Regions from separate parts of the Plantactinospora sp. KLBMP9567 genome, predicted to be linked through region 2. Evidence: riboswitches for the same ligand, from Rfam matches in the RefSeq annotation. Region 2 holds a riboswitch; each other region holds the start of a gene.
The links. Region 2 has a riboswitch for cyclic di-AMP ahead of R6Y94_RS25975 (C40 family peptidase). Riboswitches for the same ligand answer to the same signal wherever they lie in the genome.
Positions count from the first base shown of each region.

Region 1: it holds a riboswitch for cyclic di-AMP, as region 2 does, so the genes downstream of both, R6Y94_RS02975 (hypothetical protein) here and R6Y94_RS25975 (C40 family peptidase) in region 2, are expected to answer to the same signal.
Region 3: it holds a riboswitch for cyclic di-AMP, as region 2 does, so the genes downstream of both, R6Y94_RS36770 (C39 family peptidase) here and R6Y94_RS25975 (C40 family peptidase) in region 2, are expected to answer to the same signal.
Region 4: it holds a riboswitch for cyclic di-AMP, as region 2 does, so the genes downstream of both, R6Y94_RS27575 (hypothetical protein) here and R6Y94_RS25975 (C40 family peptidase) in region 2, are expected to answer to the same signal.

Region 1 is NZ_JAWQRR010000006.1:37,083-41,353, reverse strand. Features, by position in the region: gene R6Y94_RS02985 (ABC transporter permease) at 1-1,025, shown strand, start outside; gene R6Y94_RS02980 (cation diffusion facilitator family transporter) at 1,178-2,092, shown strand; cyclic di-AMP (ydaO/yuaA leader) riboswitch at 2,342-2,469, shown strand; gene R6Y94_RS02975 (hypothetical protein) at 2,476-3,579, shown strand; gene R6Y94_RS02970 (cellulose-binding domain-containing protein) at 3,691-4,271, opposite strand, start outside.
Region 2 is NZ_JAWQRR010000034.1:163,928-168,198, reverse strand. Features, by position in the region: gene R6Y94_RS25980 (peptidoglycan recognition family protein) at 1-1,465, opposite strand, end outside; cyclic di-AMP (ydaO/yuaA leader) riboswitch at 1,761-1,901, shown strand; gene R6Y94_RS25975 (C40 family peptidase) at 1,914-2,954, shown strand; gene dcd (dCTP deaminase) at 3,102-3,680, opposite strand; gene R6Y94_RS25965 (pyridoxamine 5'-phosphate oxidase family protein) at 3,781-4,271, shown strand, end outside.
Region 3 is NZ_JAWQRR010000050.1:777-5,047, forward strand. Features, by position in the region: gene mdlC (benzoylformate decarboxylase) at 1-1,338, opposite strand, end outside; cyclic di-AMP (ydaO/yuaA leader) riboswitch at 1,595-1,736, shown strand; gene R6Y94_RS36770 (C39 family peptidase) at 2,216-3,064, shown strand; gene R6Y94_RS36775 (DUF2231 domain-containing protein) at 3,132-3,671, opposite strand; gene R6Y94_RS36780 (GNAT family N-acetyltransferase) at 3,921-4,271, opposite strand, start outside.
Region 4 is NZ_JAWQRR010000038.1:50,643-54,913, reverse strand. Features, by position in the region: gene R6Y94_RS27580 (glycoside hydrolase family 65 protein) at 1-1,228, shown strand, start outside; gene R6Y94_RS27575 (hypothetical protein) at 1,309-2,337, opposite strand; cyclic di-AMP (ydaO/yuaA leader) riboswitch at 2,340-2,472, opposite strand; gene R6Y94_RS27570 (hypothetical protein) at 2,611-2,814, opposite strand; gene R6Y94_RS27565 (hydrolase) at 3,028-3,681, shown strand; partial or broken gene R6Y94_RS27560 (TIGR04222 domain-containing membrane protein) at 3,722-4,271, shown strand, end outside.

The sequences.
Region 1 (4,271 bases), on a different contig from region 2:
TGCTGGCGACCGCCCGGGAGCAGGCCGGGCGGGAACTGGCCGAGAACTTCCCGGTGGACTTCGTACTCGACCGGGTCCGCACCGACGGCTCGCCGATGGCGGTACGCGGCCCGCTGCCGCCCGGGATGGCGCAGCGACTCCGCTCCGATCCGGCGTTCGGCACCGTCGCCGAGGTACGCCTGGCCAACTCGCCGCTGGACGACCGGATCCGGGTCTGGGCGGTGCCGCCCGAGCGGCTGCACGGGCCGATCCGCCCCGAGGTGACCGCCGGCAGCCTGGCCGGACTGGCCCCGGGCACGGTGGCGGTGAGCCGGCAGCTCGCCGCCGACCGGGGCATCGGGATCGGCGACCGGATCGCGCTCGGCCTCGGCCCACCGGGACCGCTGACCGTGGTCGCGGTCTACGACGACAGCCCGGTCGACGGTGCCGCCCTGGTCCCCTGGGCGTCGTTCGCCGCCGCGTACGGCCCCGGGGAGCCGGACCGGCTGCTGGTCGACCTCGCCCCGGGGGTGTCGACGGCGGCCGGCCGGCAGGCGCTGGACGCGGCCCTGGCCGACCAGCCGGCAGTCCGGGTACGCGGCCTCGCCGACCAGGCCGACGCGCTCTCCCGCACCCTCGACGAGTTGCTGGGGATCTTCGCGGCCCTGCTCGGCATGTCGGTGCTGATCGCCGTGCTGGGCATCGGCAACACGCTCGCGCTCTCGGTCGTCGAACGCCGCCGGGAGTCGGCGACGGTCCGGGCGCTGGGCCTGTCCCGCCGGCAACTGGCGACCATGCTGCTGACCGAGGCGGCCCTGGCCGGTGCGGTCGGGGCACTGTCCGGGATCGCCCTCGGGCTCGGCCTCGGGTGGACGGCGGCGATGGGTCTGATCAGCAGCTACGGGCACGGGCTGCCGGCCGTACCGGTGGGGCAGCTGGCCCTCTGCGCGGCGCTGGCCGCCTCGGCGGCGGTGCTGGCCAGCCTGCTACCGGCTCGCCGGGCCGCCCGGGCCCCGATCGTCGCCACCCTCGGCGACGACGGGTGAGCCGGGCACGCCCGCCCGTCGTCTTCGGGTAGGGACGGGTCAGCGTCGTTCTCCGGTAGGGACGGGGCACCGATTCCGTACAGGACGGGTTTCCGGCGCCGCCCGGCCGGCAGTATCGACGGCGGGGGCGACCGGGCCGGAAGGAGGGGACGTTGGGGGTCGGGCACGACCACGGGGGGCGGTTGACCCGGGCGGCGGAACGGCACCGGGGACGGCTCTGGGCCGCCTTCGGGCTGCTCGCCGTCCTGATGGTGGTCGAGACGGTCGCCGCGCTGTTCACCGGCTCGCTCGCGCTGCTCTCCGACGCCGGGCACATGTTCACCGACGTGCTCGGGATCGGGATGGCGCTGGCCGCGATCACGGCGGCCCGGCGGGCGGCCGGCGACCCGCAGCGGACCTTCGGGCTCTACCGCCTGGAGGTACTGGCCGCGCTGGCCAACGCGGTACTGCTGTTCGGGGTGGCGCTCTATGTGCTGGTCGAGGCGGTACGCCGGTTCGACGACCCGCCCCGGGTCGCGGCCGGGCCGATGCTGCTGGTGGCCACGCTCGGCCTGCTGGCCAACGCGGCGGCGTTCGGCCTGCTCCGGGCCGGCGCGCGGGAGAGCATCAACCTGCGCGGTGCCTACCTCGAAGTGCTCGGGGACCTGCTCAACTCGGTGGGCGTGATCGTCGCCGCCGTGGTGATCATCCTGACCGGCTGGCGCTGGGCCGATCCGATCGTGGCCCTGGCGGTCGGGCTGTTCATCCTGCCCCGCACCTGGCGGCTCGGCCGGACCGCCGTACGCATCCTGGTGCAGGCCGCGCCCGAGCACCTCGACGTGGCCGCCGTACGCGCCCGGCTGGCCGGCGTACCCGGGGTCTGCGACGTACACGACCTGCACGTCTGGACCCTCACCTCCGGCATGGAGGTGGCCTCGGCGCACCTGAGGCTGGATAGCGATGCGGAGGTCGGTACCGTACTCGCCGCGGCCCGGTCGGCGTTGCGCGAGGACTTCCACATCTCGCACGCCACCCTCCAGGTCGAGCCCAACACCGCCCCCGGAGGCTGCGGGCCCACCGACTGGTGACCGTTCGCGACGCTGCGTCACGGCGTGGCCGGCCGGAAACTGTCGGAATTCCGCCTCAGGAGAGGTCGAGGCTCACCGATAGTTAGCGGCATCTTAAGTTTCGATCCGGCACTTGAGGTTTTTGTCCGGATACATCCTTGCGAAGTAGGAGAATCGTGAATCTAACTCCGGCAACGCCACGTATCCCCGGGCGGCAACTGCCGGTAGGCTCGGCTCCGGTCTCCGCCGGGCGGCGCCCTCCGGCGCCTGCGGAGACCGTCGCCTAATCGCATGCGCGAGCCGGGGAACCACGTACCAGGGGTGCATCCGCGCCAGCGGTAGGGATCTTCCGTCCCGAACCCGTCAGCTAACCCGGTCGGCGGCTGACGGAAGGACATTGTCATATGCCGTTCCTGGCACCCACCCGACAGGCTCCGGCACCCGCGCGGAGAGCCACGAGACTGCCCCGGAAGGCCGCGACGACCGTGGCCGTCGCCCTGGGCATGGTCCTCGCGGCACTCGGCGGCGCACCCGCCGCCGCGGCACCGGAGTACGCGACCCCCGGGACGCTGGCCGCAGCACCCGGCGGGGACGACATCGACGGAGGCACCGACAGCCTGCGCGAGCAGCTTCAGGCCGCCAGCAAGGGCTACCTGACCGCCAAGAACAGGTTGGCCAACTCCGTCAAGCGGCAGACGGAACTGAACCAGCAGCTCGCCGCGCTGCGCACCGAGGTGGCGAGCCGGAGCGAACGGGTCGCCGAGATGGCCGACATGGCGTACCGGACCGGTCGGCTCGGGCAGGTCTCCGCCCTGCTCAACAGCGGTTCTCCGACCAGCCTGGTGGACCGGGCCGCCGCACTCGACACCATCTCGGCGAACGAGAGCCGGGAGCTGCGCGGGCTGCGGGAGAGCCTGGACAAGGAGACCCAGGCCAAGGCGGCGCTCGACAAGGAGGTCGGCGAGCAGCGCAAGCAGGTCGAGGTGATGGAGACCCGCAAGAAGCAGGCCGAACGGGCGCTGGCGGCGGCGAACAACAGCGGCGGCGCCGGCTCGGGGATCAGCGGCAGCGGCGGCGGGTCGGCGCGACCGGCACCCCGCAACGCCGACGGCTCCTTCCCGGACGAGTCGTGCAGTCTCGACGACCCGACCACCAGCGGCTGCATCACCGCGCGCACCCTGCACGCGCTGAAGCAGGCCCAGGCGGCCGGCTTCACCCGGTTCGTCTCCTGCTTCCGCAGCGGCGGCAGCGGCGAGCATCCGAAGGGGCAGGCCTGCGACTTCGCCGCCCAGAAGAACGGGTTCGGCGGGGTGGCGACCGGCGGCGACCGGACGTACGGCAACAACCTGGCGGCGTACTTCGTGCGAAACGCCGATCGACTTGGCGTGCTGTACGTGATCTGGTTCAAGCAGATCTGGCTGCCGAGCAGCGGTTGGAAGACGTACAACGGGGGCAACGGTGACCCGTCCAGCGACCACACCAACCACGTGCACCTGTCGATGAACTGATCGACCGCACCTGACGCACCGATCGCGAACCGCCGGCACCGCCCGCCACCCCTGGGCAGTGCCGGCGGTTCTCGTTCCGCACCCGGCCGTACCCCGAACCGGGTGCGCCGGTCAGCAGCCGATCCGGGCCGAGCCCAGCGCCACGTCGTCGAACCAGAGCGTGTTCGCGCCCTCGCCGTAGCTCTCCCAGCCCAGCCGCAGGTCGGTGAGGCTCGGCCGCCAGTTGGCCCGGTTGTACCACTGTCCGTCGACGTCGTGCGTGGGCGTACCGTCGGCGGTCAGCCCGGTCACCGCGGTGCCGTTGACCCAGGTGGAGAGCCGGCCCTGCGCGCCGTCCACCATGAACTCCAGGCAGGTCCACTGGTTGACCGGCAGCGGCGCGCTGAGCGCGACACCGTTCGGGCTCTGCTCCGGCAGGGTGGCGTCGTCGGAGGCCCGGTTCCACTGCAGGGCGGCGTTCTGCCCACCCATCCGCAGGTCACGGTTGCCGTCGCCCGCGTCCCGCATGGCCAGGAAGGTCACGTGCGAAGTCGGCAGCGCGGTGGTGTGCCGGACCCAGAGCCGGGCGTAGCGCACCGCTCCGACGCTGCCGAGATCCCGGGTGGAGCCGACGAAGACGTGGTTGCAGTAGCCGACGGCGCCGTTGATCCGTACCGACCGGGTGCCCTGGTGCGCGACCGAGGTGTCGATGC
Region 2 (4,271 bases):
CCAGTGGCGCGTCGGCGGCCGGCGCGCTGCGCAGGATCACCGAGGAGGAGCCGCGCGACGGGCAGGGCACCCCGGCGGTCTCGCAGCCGGTGAAGGCCGGCCGGTTGGTGGCGAAGTCCGGGTCGATGGTGACCAGGCCGGCGGCCGGCAGGCCGATGCCCCGGAACGGCGCCTTGAGCAGATCGAAGTAGTGCGACCAGTCCCAGTACGGGCCCGGGTCCCAGTGCATGCCGCGCACGTTCGCCGGCAGGATGCCGGGGACGTTGTCGTGCCCGATGACGTGGTCGCGGTCGAGCGGGATGTCGTACCGGTCGGCGAGGTAGCGGACGAGTTTGGCCGAGGTCCGGTACATCGCCTCGGTGTACCAGGTGCCCTGGGCGGCGAAGCCCTCGTGTTCGAGGCCGATCGCCTTGGCGTTGACGTACCAGTTGCCGGCGTGCCAGGCCACGTCCTTGCCCTTTACGTGCTGCGCGATGTGCCCGTCCGCCGAGCGGAGCGTGTACTGCCAGCTCACGTAGGTGGGGTCCTGCACCAGCCGCAGGGTGGTGTCGTAGCTGCCCTCGGTGTCGTGGATGACGATGTACTCGATCTTCTGCCGGCCCGGCCGGTCGGAGAGGTCGTGGTTGCCGTAGTCGCCGTCCCCGAGCGCCTGGTAGGGGGCCGGGATCCACTCGCAGGAGATGTCGCGCGGGCATTCCAGTCCGTCCGGACGGGGCGTGCCGGGCAGGCCGAGCCGGTCCAGCCAGGAGCGCTGCGGGGCGATCCCCGGCCTCCCGGGCAGGGTGATCCGGTGGCCGTCGTCCGTGGTCCGGCTGGCGCCCTCGGCGAGGGTCCGGTACACCTCGTCGGCGAAGGCCGCCGCGGCGTCCGCGCGGTCGCTGCCGGCGTACCGGGCCACCGCGCCGTACCAGGTCGCCGGGTCGCTGGCCCGGCCCGTCGGCGCGGCCAGCGCCTGCTGGTACGACGCCAGCAGCGCCGCCCCGCCCCGGATGTTCGCTGCCGGTTCGGCGCGGAGCACGTGCTCGTCGACCCCGGTCAGCGCGGCGGCGGCGTCCAGGGTCTGCCCGCCGGGCGGTGTGTCGCCGGTCCGGTCGACGTGCGGGCCGGCGGGTCCGGTCGCCGGTCGGGCGGGCCGGGCCGGGTCACCGCGCCGGTCCTCGCCGTGCTCCGGGTGTTCCGGCTCGGCGGCCAGCCCGGCGACGTCGGTCAGGTGCATCGGGCCGTACCCGCCGCTGGTGCTCGGCGTGCCGGCATTCGTGTCCCAGCGGGATTCCAGATAGGAGACGCCGAGCAGCACGCTCTCGGGTACGCCGAACTCGGCCGCCGCGGCGGCGTACTCCTGTTGCCGGGTGTCGGGGAGTGCGACGGTGGCTGGCGCGGGGCTGGCCGGCAGCAGCGCGGCGGCGCCGACGACCGCGGCTCCGATCGCGATTCTCCTGCTCAGCGGGTGTGTGGTGGGAAGCATCGAACCTCCATGAGCCGGGGGTGGGCCTGAAGATCACCCTCCACCCGGGACCGGTGCCCGTCAATACCTGCCGAGGAAGCTCGTCGCTATGCAGAAAACTTTCACCGACACGCAGCGTGTTCGGCGTCTCCAGTGCGGGCTCCGCCACCGTGAAGAATCCCAGTGGCTCCCACCGTCAGCGACTGGTCCGATACCTAACGAATCGACTCAGATCACGGGGTTGCGTTTGGATAACACCCTTCTCTAGTGTTGGGGACCGTCGAGCCGACGGCAGGCCGCCTAGCCGGGCGGCGACGTCTCGACACCGCCGAATCGTCACACTCAGCGAACCGGGGACCCGAGCTTCATGGGGTGAATCCGCGTCTCACGCGGTAGGGCGACAATCTTCCCGCCCGAACCCGTCAGCTAACCCGGTAGGCGGGCTACGGAAGAAGGAGTACGGACCCCGGTGGCTCCCCCTGCCCCGTCGCGGTCGCCATCCCTCCGGTCGGCATCCACCGACGCCGGGAACGCGAAACCGCGCCCTCGAAGGTCCATTCTCGCCATCGCGCTCACCGCACTGGCCAGCGCCGCGGTGTTGCTCACCGGCACGACGCCGGCGCTCGCCGAACCGACGGTGGCCGAGATCGAGCAGCAGATCGACACCGCCTGGCGCAAGCTGGAGCCGGTCGTCGAGAAGCACAACGCCACCCGGCAGGACCTGGCCGCGAAGAAGAAGCAGGCCGCCGCCCTGCAGAAGAAGATCGCCCCGCTCCAGTCGCAGATCGACGCCGCGATGAACCGGGTGAGCGACTTCGCGGTGCAGGCGTACAAGGGTGACAAGGCCTCGGCGGTCAACGCCCTGCTCACCTCGAAGTCGCCGACCGCGCTGGTCGGCCAGCTCTCGGTGCTCGACCAGTTCGCGCGGCAGCAGCAGCGCGAGGTGCAGGCGGTCGTCGAACTCAAGGACAAGTACGCCTCCCAGAAGGCTCCGCTGGACCGGCTGGTCAGCCAGTTGACCAAGACCGAGAAAGAGTTGGCGGCGAAGAAGAAGGAAATCGACGCCGAGGTCGAGCGGTTGCAGAAGCTGCGGATCCAGGCGTACGGGAACGGCTCGGCCGGCCCGCTGCGGCCCGCGCCCTGCCCGGCCACCTACCCTGGAGGTGCGGCCGGCAAGGCGGTCAAGTTCGCCTGTGCCCAGATCGGCAAGCCGTACAAGTGGGGTGCCGAAGGTCCCGGCTCGTACGACTGCTCCGGCCTGACCCTGGCGGCCTGGAACCAGGGCGGCGTGTCGCTGCCGCACAACGCCCGGGCCCAGCGCGGCCAGACCGCCAGCATCAGCCGCTCCGCGCTACGCCCCGGTGACCTGGTCTTCTACTACGCCGACCTCAGCCACGTCGGCATGTACGTCGGCGACGGCTGGATCGTGCACGCCTCCCGGGCCGGCGAACCGATCAAGATGAAGCGGATGGACGACGGCGAGATCCACAGCTTCGGTAGACCCGGCTGACGTCTCCCGGACCGAGTCAATGGCAGAACCCCCGTCGCGCAGGTGCGGCGGGGGTTCTGCCATTCGGTTCTGTTCGCGTTCCCGGCTGCCCGTCCGGCCCGGCCCGGGCCGTTCGGTGCAGGCGTGCTGCTTCTGTCGCCAACAGCCTCAGCGGGTGGGCCAGGTGCGCCAGTTCTGCCAGGAGCGGCTCGGGGTAGGGCCGCGCTGCCCCTGGTAACGCGAGCCGTAGACGGCCGACCCGTACGGGTGGGCGGACGGCGACGAGAGCCGGAAGATGCAGAGCTGGCCGATCTTCATCCCGGGCCAGAGCCGGATCGGCAGGTTGGCCACGTTCGACAGCTCCAGCGTGACGTGCCCGGAGAAGCCGGGGTCGATGAAGCCCGCGGTCGAGTGGGTGAGCAGGCCGAGCCGGCCCAGACTCGATTTTCCTTCGAGTCTTCCCGCCAGCTGGTCGCCGAGGGAGATCACCTCCAGCGTGGAGGCGAGCACGAACTCACCCGGGTGCAGCACGAACGGCTCGCCGTCCGGCACGTCGACCAGCGAGGTCAGGTCGTCCTGCTGCACCGCCGGGTCGATGTGCGTGTAGAGGTGGTTGTTGAAGACCCGGAAGAGCCGGTCCAGGCGTACGTCGATGCTCGACGGCTGCACCAGCGCGGGCTCGAACGGCTCAAGCGCGAGCGCGCCCGCCTTGATCTCGATCACTAGGTCGTGGTCGGAGAGCAGCACCGGATCACCTTAGCGAGTCGAGCGGAGTCGACGGGGCGCGACCTCGCCGATGGGTGGGATCGGGGTAGGTGATCGAACATGTGTTCGATAGAATGTACCCATGGCATCCTGGTCCGAATTCGCCTCTGACGAGCCCCGACTCGCCGACGCGATCCGCGTCCTCATCCAGCAGTACGGCCCGGGTCTCGGCTACCTGGCGACCGTGCGCGCCGACGGTGGGCCGCGCGTGCACCCGGTGTCCCCGGTCATCACCGACGAGGGACTCTTCTGTTTCGTCGTCGACTCTCCGAAGCGGCGCGACCTCGAACGGGACGGGCGCTACGCGCTGCACTCGTTCCCTCCCGAGGACAGCGACGACGAGGCGTACGTCGCCGGCCGGGCCCGACCGGTGACCGACCAGGCGCGGGTGGACCAGCTCGCCGGCAACCTGCGGGCCGCACCGCAGGTCGACTGGCGGCTCTTCGAGTTCACCGTCGACGTGGCGATGGTTGCCCGGCACGGCAGCAACGGCGCCACGCCGCTCGCCGCCGGAGATCGGTCCGAGCGTCCCGCCGTGCAGGTCTGGCTCGACCCGGCCGGCGCGGTCGGCGG
Region 3 (4,271 bases), on a different contig from region 2:
GTGCTGCGCGGCGGTCCAGAGCGCCTGCGGCGAGTACTGGAACGAGCCGTCCCCGATCACCGCCACCACCGGCCGGTGCTGCCGGGTGTCCCGCTGGGCGAGCGCGATGCCGACCGCGGCCGGCAGCCCGAAGCCAAGCCCGCCGCTGGCCATCTTGAAGTAGGAGCCCGGCCGGGTGATGGTGAGTTGCCGGTGCAGAACGCTGAGGTTGGAGGGGGATTCGGGGACCACGATCCCGTCCGCTGGCCACTCGGCGGCGAGCGCGCCGAAGAGCGCCTCCGGGCTCAGCGGGGTGCCGGCGGCCCCGTCCGGCGCGCCGGCCCGGGGCGGTGGCATCGGCCGGTCGGTCGATGGCAGCCGCTCGGCCAGCCCGGCGCAGGCCAGCCTGACGTCGCCGACCAGGCTGTCGCCGACCGGTGCCCGGGCCGCCTCGGCCGGGTCGTCGGTGACGTGCAGCAGCCGGGTGCCGTCCGGCAGATAGCCCCGCCGGCCGGGGACGTACGGGTAGTAACGGAACACCGGGGCACCGACCACCAGTACGGTGTCGTGTCCGACCAGTTTCTCGGCCAGCGGCCCGATCGCCGGTGGCAGCAGTCCCTGGAACTGGGGATGGTCCTGGGGGAAGCCGACCCGGTCCGCGAACGGCGGCTGCCAGACCGGTGCCCGGCTCCGCTCGGCCAGGGCGACCGCCTCGGCCCAGCCGCCGCTGCGGTCGACCGCGGATCCGATCACCAGCACGGGGTTCCGGCTCGCCGCCAGGATCTCGGCGAACCGGTCCAGTTCCGTCGGATCGGGTGCGACCCGGGTGCTGATCCGGCGTACCTGCGCGGTGCCGCTGGCCGGCTCGTCCCAGTCGTCCAGCGGCAGGGAGAGGTACACCGGCCCGGCCGGCGGCTGTACGGCGGTGGCGAGCGCCCGCATGAATGCCTCGGGAATGTCCTGCGCGCGCAGTGGTTCGTGGCTCCATTTGACGTACGGCTCGGGCAGTTGGGTCGGGCGCACGTTCGTCAGCATCGGCTCGGACAAATTCATCGTCCGGGTCTGCTGGCCGGCGGTAACGATCATGGGTGTCTTGTTGTGCCAGGCGGTGACGAGGCTGCCCATTCCGTTTCCGGTGCCGGGTGCGGTGTGCAGGTTGACGTGCACCGGCCGGCCGGTTGCCTGCGCGTAGCCGTCCGCCATCGCGACCGCGGAGGCCTCCTGGAGAGCCAGAACGTAGGCGAAGTCGGCCGGAAAGTTCTTCAGGAATGGCTCCTCGGTGGAGCCCGGGTTGCCGAACAGGGTGGTGAGGCCGAGGGAGCGGAGCAGGTCGTAGGTCGCTTCGTGCACGGTTGTCATCGGAAGGAGCCTCCTGGAGTCCTCGTCCCATGCTCGGACCACCGCGCCAAGCCGGTCATTTCCGTCATACCGTACGCGTACATGATCATGCCGGTTTATCTGCGCGGCCGCCCGCCGCCCCAAGCCCGGTCGCCGGTCGTCCCGATCGCGCTGTCAAGCCCTGTTTTCGCTGTTCAGTGGGGTTGGCAACGGCGGAAGGCGGCCAGTAATGTCGGCGGGTCTGGTCCGGCCCCTTGGTCGCCATCTGGGTGACACCGGAGCAGACCCGCCGAGTCGTTCTGTAACGAGCCGGGGACCCACAGTTATCTGGGGTGAATCCGCGAGCCGCTGGCCCGTGGTAGGGCGGCCTTCCCGCCCGAATCCGTCAGCTAACCCGGTAGGCGGTGTCGGAAGGAGTAGCTGTTCGTGCCGCACCACCCGGGCCCTGGCCCGTCCCCCCAGTTCCCTCGCTGCGTTGCGGCTCCACTCCCGGTCGCCGCGACCGTCCCGGACCGCCCTGACCGGACCGGCCGACCCCAGGCCGGCACCTGAACCTGGCCCGATAGCGGTCTGTGACGCGGAAGTCGTCGACGCGCGGGCACTGCCGGGTCCGCCGGCCAACTGGTCGCGGTCCCGGTGAGGCCGCCGGCCGGTCGCGACGGATCGTGGTAGCGCTGATTCCGCCGGTACGCCGATAGCGGCGCTCCCACCGGCTGGCGCACCGTCGGTCCGTCCGTACCGTCGGCCCGTTCCGCCGAATGCGTCGGCGGGCCTCTCCCGGGCGATTTCGTCCGTGCGATTCCGTGCGATTTCACGTCACATTCCGGCAGCGACCGAAACGCCGCGTCATTCCTTGCCCCCCGGTGGCGGTGACGCGCATTTCCCGTGGAGGATAACGTTGAAGCACGCAATTAACGGGCGGTTCCGGACCGCCATGTCGGGCCGGCGTAACCGGCTCGCGCTCGCCTCGGCCGCGGTGCTCGCCGCTGCCGCGTCCAGCGGGGTCGTCCTGGCCTCGACCGGCTCGGCGGAGGCCCCGGAGACCTCGACCGTCGCCGTCGCCGAACTCGGCGCCCCGGCGGGACAGGCCGGAGCGGCCATCGTCACCGCACCGGAGACCACCGCGCCGGAAACGACCGCCCCGGCGACCCCGTCGCAGTCGACGACCACCGCGCCGACCACCAAGGCGGCGAAGGCGGCCCCCGCCAGCACCCCGAGTAAGCCCCCGGCGCCGCCGGAGTCGAAGCTGCTGGACTACGAGTTCCAGGCCCAGATCAACGGCTGGTACTGCGGCCCGGCCGCCACCCGGATCGCGCTGACCGTCCGGGACAAGCAGCCGAGCCAGGACGCCGTCGCCGCCGACCTCGGCACCACGATGAGCGGCACCAACTCGGCCGAGGACACCACCCGGGTGCTCAACAAGATCACCGGAACCGACTTCTACCGTACCACCGCCATCCCCGGCGGCGCGGCCACCCCGGCCCAGATGGACCGGCTCCAGGCCGACGTCGTGCACGCCGTCACCAGCGGGTACGCCGTGGTGGTCAACATCGCCGGCTCGGCGACCGACCTCGACGGCGGCTGGCACAGCTACCCCGGCGGGCACTACCTGACCGTGGTCGGCTACCGCGACGACGGCCGTACGGTGAAGATCGCCGACCCGGCCATCCCGGGCGAGGACAGCAACTACTGGATGACCACCATCGACCTGGCGAACTGGGCGGCCACCCGGGGCTACTCGTCCTGACCCGCCCCGCCCGCCGGTAGTAGTACCGACCAGACGCCGGCCGTGCGTGCCCGTGCTCAGGCGGGAATCACTGGCCCTGCCACACCGCCTGGGCGCCCGTGTCGCCGGTGCGGAACACGTAGTACAGGGTGATCCCGGCCGCCGCCAGGGACAGCACCCCGAGCACCAGGGTCAGCACCGGCGACCCCTTGGCGGCGGCAGCGGCCGCGCCGCCCTCGGCGCTCCCCTCGGTCCCGGCGGTCACCGGTGCGGCGGTGGCCCGGGGCTTGACCAGGAAGACCAGCGCCAGGGTCAGCACCCCGAGCGCGATCGTCGCGTACAGGGTGTTGGTGCCGAGATCCTGGTGCTCCGCCAGTCGCGGCACGTACTCCGGACTGACCCGGTTACGGGACTCCAGCCGGGCGAGGAACCGGTCACCGGAGAGCTTGGCCATCAGTGCGGCCAGCGGGGTGGCGACCGCGAGCAGTCCCAGCACCCAACGCAGGTGCGGTCGGACGAACGGAACGAACGCGTACCCGACCGCGGTCAACGCGAGCAGTGGCACGAACACCACCGCGGCATGGACCAGGAAGGGGTGGGCGGGAATGCCCATGAACTCCTCAAGCACCGGCGCCTCCTCGGCGACAGATCGGCTGGCGAAAGCAAGGGGTGGACGACAGGCGTACGGACCGGGCGGACGCAGGTCCGCCACGCCCGGCGGACTGGCGGCTTTCGAGAACGTTGACATGGTGCCCGGGGTGCCGACCGTTGACAAGGGTCGGCCGGTTCGGACCGGTGCGGCGCCTCCCCGAGGGTGACCGAGCCGACGAACGCCTCGGCGATCGTGTTGCCCCGGAGGACGTGGTGGTGGCCGGGTTCAAAGAGGACGGTCGTCCGCGCCGGTTGCGGGTGACGGCTCGCCGACGACGTACTCGGTGTACTCGGCGACCGGGGTGAAGCCGAGCCGGTCGTACAGCTTGTACGCGGCGGTGTTCTCCGCGACGACGTTCAGCGCCACCGTGTCGACGGTCTCCAGCAGCCGCCGGCAGAGTGTCGCCACCACCGTGCTGGCCAGCCCCTGCCCCCGGTACGCCGCAGCCGTCGTCACGTTGCCCAGCGCGCCCACCCGGTATCGCGGCGACCAGACGTGCACCCCGGCAACGGCGACCAGCTCGCCGTACCGGCGCATCCCCACGTAGTGGCCGGTCCCGACCATCCGGGGATCGAA
Region 4 (4,271 bases), on a different contig from region 2:
GCGCTGGCGGCACTCCACCCTGCACCTGGCCCAGGAGCGGGCCCGGACGCTGGGGCTGCATGGCGCCGCGTTCCCGTGGCGGACCATCCGGGGCCAGGAGACCTCGGCGTACTGGCCGGCCGGCACCGCCGGGTTCCACATCGCGGCCGACATCGCGGACGCGGTACGCCGGTACGTGCAGGCGACCGACGACGAGCAGTTCGAGCGCGAGATCGGGCTGGAACTGCTGGTGGAGACCGCCCGGCTCTGGCGCTCGCTCGGGCACCACGACCGGGACGGCCGGTTCCACCTGGACGGGGTGACCGGGCCGGACGAGTACACGGCGGTGAAGAACGACAACGTCTACACCAACCTGATGGCCCAGCGGAACCTGCTGGCCGCCGCCGACGCTGCCGCCCGGCACGGCGAGGAGGCCTGGAAGCTGGGCGTCGACGACGAGGAGACGGCGGCCTGGCGGGACGCCGCGCACGACATGCACATCCCGTACGACCCGGAGCTGGGCGTGCATCCGCAGGTGGAGGGCTTCACCCGCCACCAGGAGTGGGACTTCGCGAACACGCCGCCGGAGCAGTACCCGCTGCTGCTCAACTATCCCTACTTCGACCTGTACCGGAAGCAGGTGATCAAGCAGGCCGACCTGGTGCTGGCGATGCACTGGCGCGGCGACGCGTTCAGCGACGAGGAGAAGGCGGCCAACTTCGCCTACTACGAGCGGCGTACGGTCCGCGACTCGTCGCTGTCGGCCTGCACCCAGGCGGTGCTGGCCGCCGAGACCGGGCACCTCGAACTCGCGCACGACTATCTGGGCGAGGCGGCCCTGATGGACCTGCACGACCTCAACCAGAACACCCGGGACGGCGTGCACGTCGCCTCGCTGGCCGGGGCCTGGATCGCCCTGGTGGCCGGGTTCGGGGGGATGCGCGACCACACCGCGACGCTCTCCTTCACACCCCGGCTGCCGAGCCGGATCGACCGGTTGGAGTTCTCGCTCCGCTATCGGGGCGTGCATCTGCGGGTCGACGTCCGGCCGCGCGAGGCGACGTACGCGCTGCGTGACGGCGAGCCGGACGACGCACTGGAGCTGCTGCACCATGGCGAGAAGGTCCGGATCACCTGCCTGGAGTCGGTGACCCGGCCGATCCCGCCGGCCCGCCCGGTGGGCCCGCAACCGGCCCAGCCGGCCGGTCGGGCCCCCGCCCGTCGTGCCCCCGAAGGCGAGCCGACCTGACCACCGGCCGGCAAGCCGGAGATCTTGACGACTTCTTGCCGCCCCCACCGCAAGAAGTCGTCAAGATCTGATCGGCACCCCTAGACCAGCGACAGGTGTACGTGGTTGGTGTGGTCGCTGGACGGGTCGCCGTGCGCACCGCTGTACGACTTCCAACCGGTCGTCGGCAACCAGATCTGCCGGTACCAGATCACGTACAGCACACCGATCCGGTCGGCGTTGCGGACGAAGAACGCGGCGAGGTTGTTGCCGTAGGTCCGGTTGGCGCCCGTGGCGGCACCCCGGAAGCCGCCCGCCTCGGCGGAGAAGTCGCAGGCCCGGCCCTTCGGGTGCTCGTAGGGGCCGCCGGAGCGGTAGCACCCGGTGAACCGGGTGAAGCCGGCCCGGCGCGCCTCGTTGAAGGCGTGCAGGGTGCGCGGGGTGACGCAGCCCGTGGTGGTCGGGTCGGGCCGGCTGCACGACTGCGGCGGCCAGGAGCCGTCGGCAGCACGTGGCGCGGACCGGGCCACCGGTGAGCGGGCATTGACGAAGCCTCCGGTGGAGGCGCCGCCGACCTGGGCCAGCGCCCGCTCGGCGGCCTGCTTCTGCCGCAGCATGATGGCGAGCTGCCGGCGCTCCTCGACCACCTCGGCGTCCAGTGCCTGTTTCGCCCGGGTGGCCCGCTCCCGGGCCTGACCCAGCGCACGCAGCGCGTCGTTGTCCCGCAGGGCCACCACCTCCAGGCCGCGGGCGCGCTCCAGGAGTTCCTCCGCCGAGCCGCTGTGCAGCAGCACCAGCACCGGGCCGATCCGGCCGGTCTGGTACGCCGTCCGGGCCACCTGCTCCACCCGGGGGCGCAGCTCGGCGATCCGTCCCTCCACCCGGCCTAGCTCGGCGGCGATCTTCGCCTGCCGAGCCTGGGTGTTGGCCAGCGCGTTCTTGGCCTGTAGGTAACCTCGGCCGGTCGATTCGAGCACGTCGCGCAGGAGCGGCGTGTCGCCTTCGTCGCCGAGAACGGCGGGGCTGTTCGCCTCCGCAACGCCGGGCCGGAGTGCTGCTCCGGCGAGCGCGCCGAACGTGGCGAGCAGGGCCAGGGCCAGCGGTAACCGCCGACGTGTGGATCCCGTCATGCATGTCCCTCCGTCGCCCGCCTACCGAGTTAGCTGACGGGTTCGGGACGGAACAAGTCCCTACCGCGGTTGCGGACTCACCCCACCTACCTGGGTCCCCGGCTCACCTCGTTGGTGATTCGGCGGCGGTCACGCCGGCGCGGAGGGGTGCGCCACCGGGCGAAACCGGGGTCAGCCTACCGGACCAACCGGGCCGACCTCGGGAATTCCGGGATGATCCGCCGTGGAAAATTCACCCCGGCCACCGATCATGAGTCGCGCCGGTACGACCTCCTAGCGGTCGCGTGGATCCTCCGAGTACCGCTCACCGCTGGACGGCATGCCCACCGCGTCACGCGGCGGCGTGCGGCGCGGATCGTCGAGCGACCTCGCCTTGGCAGCCTCGTCTGCCCATTCGCTCCGGTCGGGATTCTGCTGCCCCGGCTCGTCGGTGCGGGCCGAGCCGGACTTCGCCTTGCCGGATTTCTGGCGGGCCATAGCGTCCCTCACGTTCGTCTGCCGGTCGGCACGTCGGCCGTCCCGGTGCCTGGTCGGACGTTCCGGCCTTCCCCGACTGCGTACCGGCAAACCCGGGCCCCGGGCGGCTGGCGGCGTGTGGTTGAGCCCGGCGCCGCCGGGTAAGACCGACAGGACGGCGGTCGGCGCCACACCCGCGACTCTCCGCCGGGAAGAGGCATGGGAGGCAGTCGAATGGACACCCGGACCACCGAGACCACGATTCCGGCCGGAGACGTACGACTGACCGGCGACCTGGTCGTCCCCGCCGACGCACGCGGGATCGTCCTGTTCGCACACGGCAGCGGCAGTTCCCGGCACAGCCCGCGCAACCGGATGGTGGCCGAGGCGCTGAACCGTCGCGCCCTGGCCACCGTGCTGGTCGACCTGCTGACCCGGGACGAGGAGGCGCTCGACGACCGGACCGGGGAGTTGCGTTTCGACATCGGCCTGCTCACCGGCCGGCTCATCGGCATCGTCGACTGGCTGGCGACCGGCGAACCGGCCGGGCGGCTCCCGATCGGACTCTTCGGGGCCAGCACCGGCGCCGCCGCCGCGCTCTCGGCCGCCGCGCAGCGCCCCGACCGGGTGTACGCGGTCGTCTCCCGCGGCGGTCGCCCGGACCTGGCCGGCGCCGACCTGCCCCGGGTACGCGCCGAGACGCTTCTGCTGGTCGGTGGGCTCGACGACGAGGTGCTGCGGCTCAACGACCAGGCGCTGGCCGACCTCGACGCCGGGGCGGAGCTGCGGGTGGTGCCCGGCGCCACCCACCTGTTCGAGGAGCCCGGCGCCCTGGACCAGGTGGCCCGGGAGGCGGCGGAGTGGTTCACCGGCCACCTGCCCGGCTGACCGCCCCGCCCGGCCGTGGCTCGACCGGACAGCCCGGGACGGACGTGCGCGGGTTCTCCATACTCTAAGGATGACGGCGTTGTCCCGCGACTTGAGCACGACGGACCTCGGCTATCTCACCGGTGGCGCCTGGGGTGCCGTCCAGACCGCACTGGTGATGCTGCACGGCCGGGGCGGTGTGACGGCCGCCCGACCCGGCGGACTCAGCCGGACCGGCAGCATGCCGGCGTACGCGGAACCGCTGGAACGTGCCCTGTTCGGTGCGCTGTACGGCTCGATGTCACCCCGTGAGGTGGCCAACCAGCGGCTTGTCCGGCAGGCCCTGGCCGAGCAGCGGGAGGGCCTGATCGGGCTGGGACTGCTCCGCCCGGCCTGGCGCCGGTTGCTGTTGCCGGCCATGCTGGTGCTCGTGCTGCCGATGGTGGTCGCCCGGCTGGTCGCGGTCGACCTGCTCGGCGTCGGAGCCGGCCTGCTGGTGGTGTTGGCGTTCGTCGGGACGGCCGGCTGGTTCCTGCCCCGCCGTACCCTCTCCGGCGGACGTACGCTGCGCGACGCCCGGCGCCGGCATCCCCTTCCGGTCGGCCCGGACG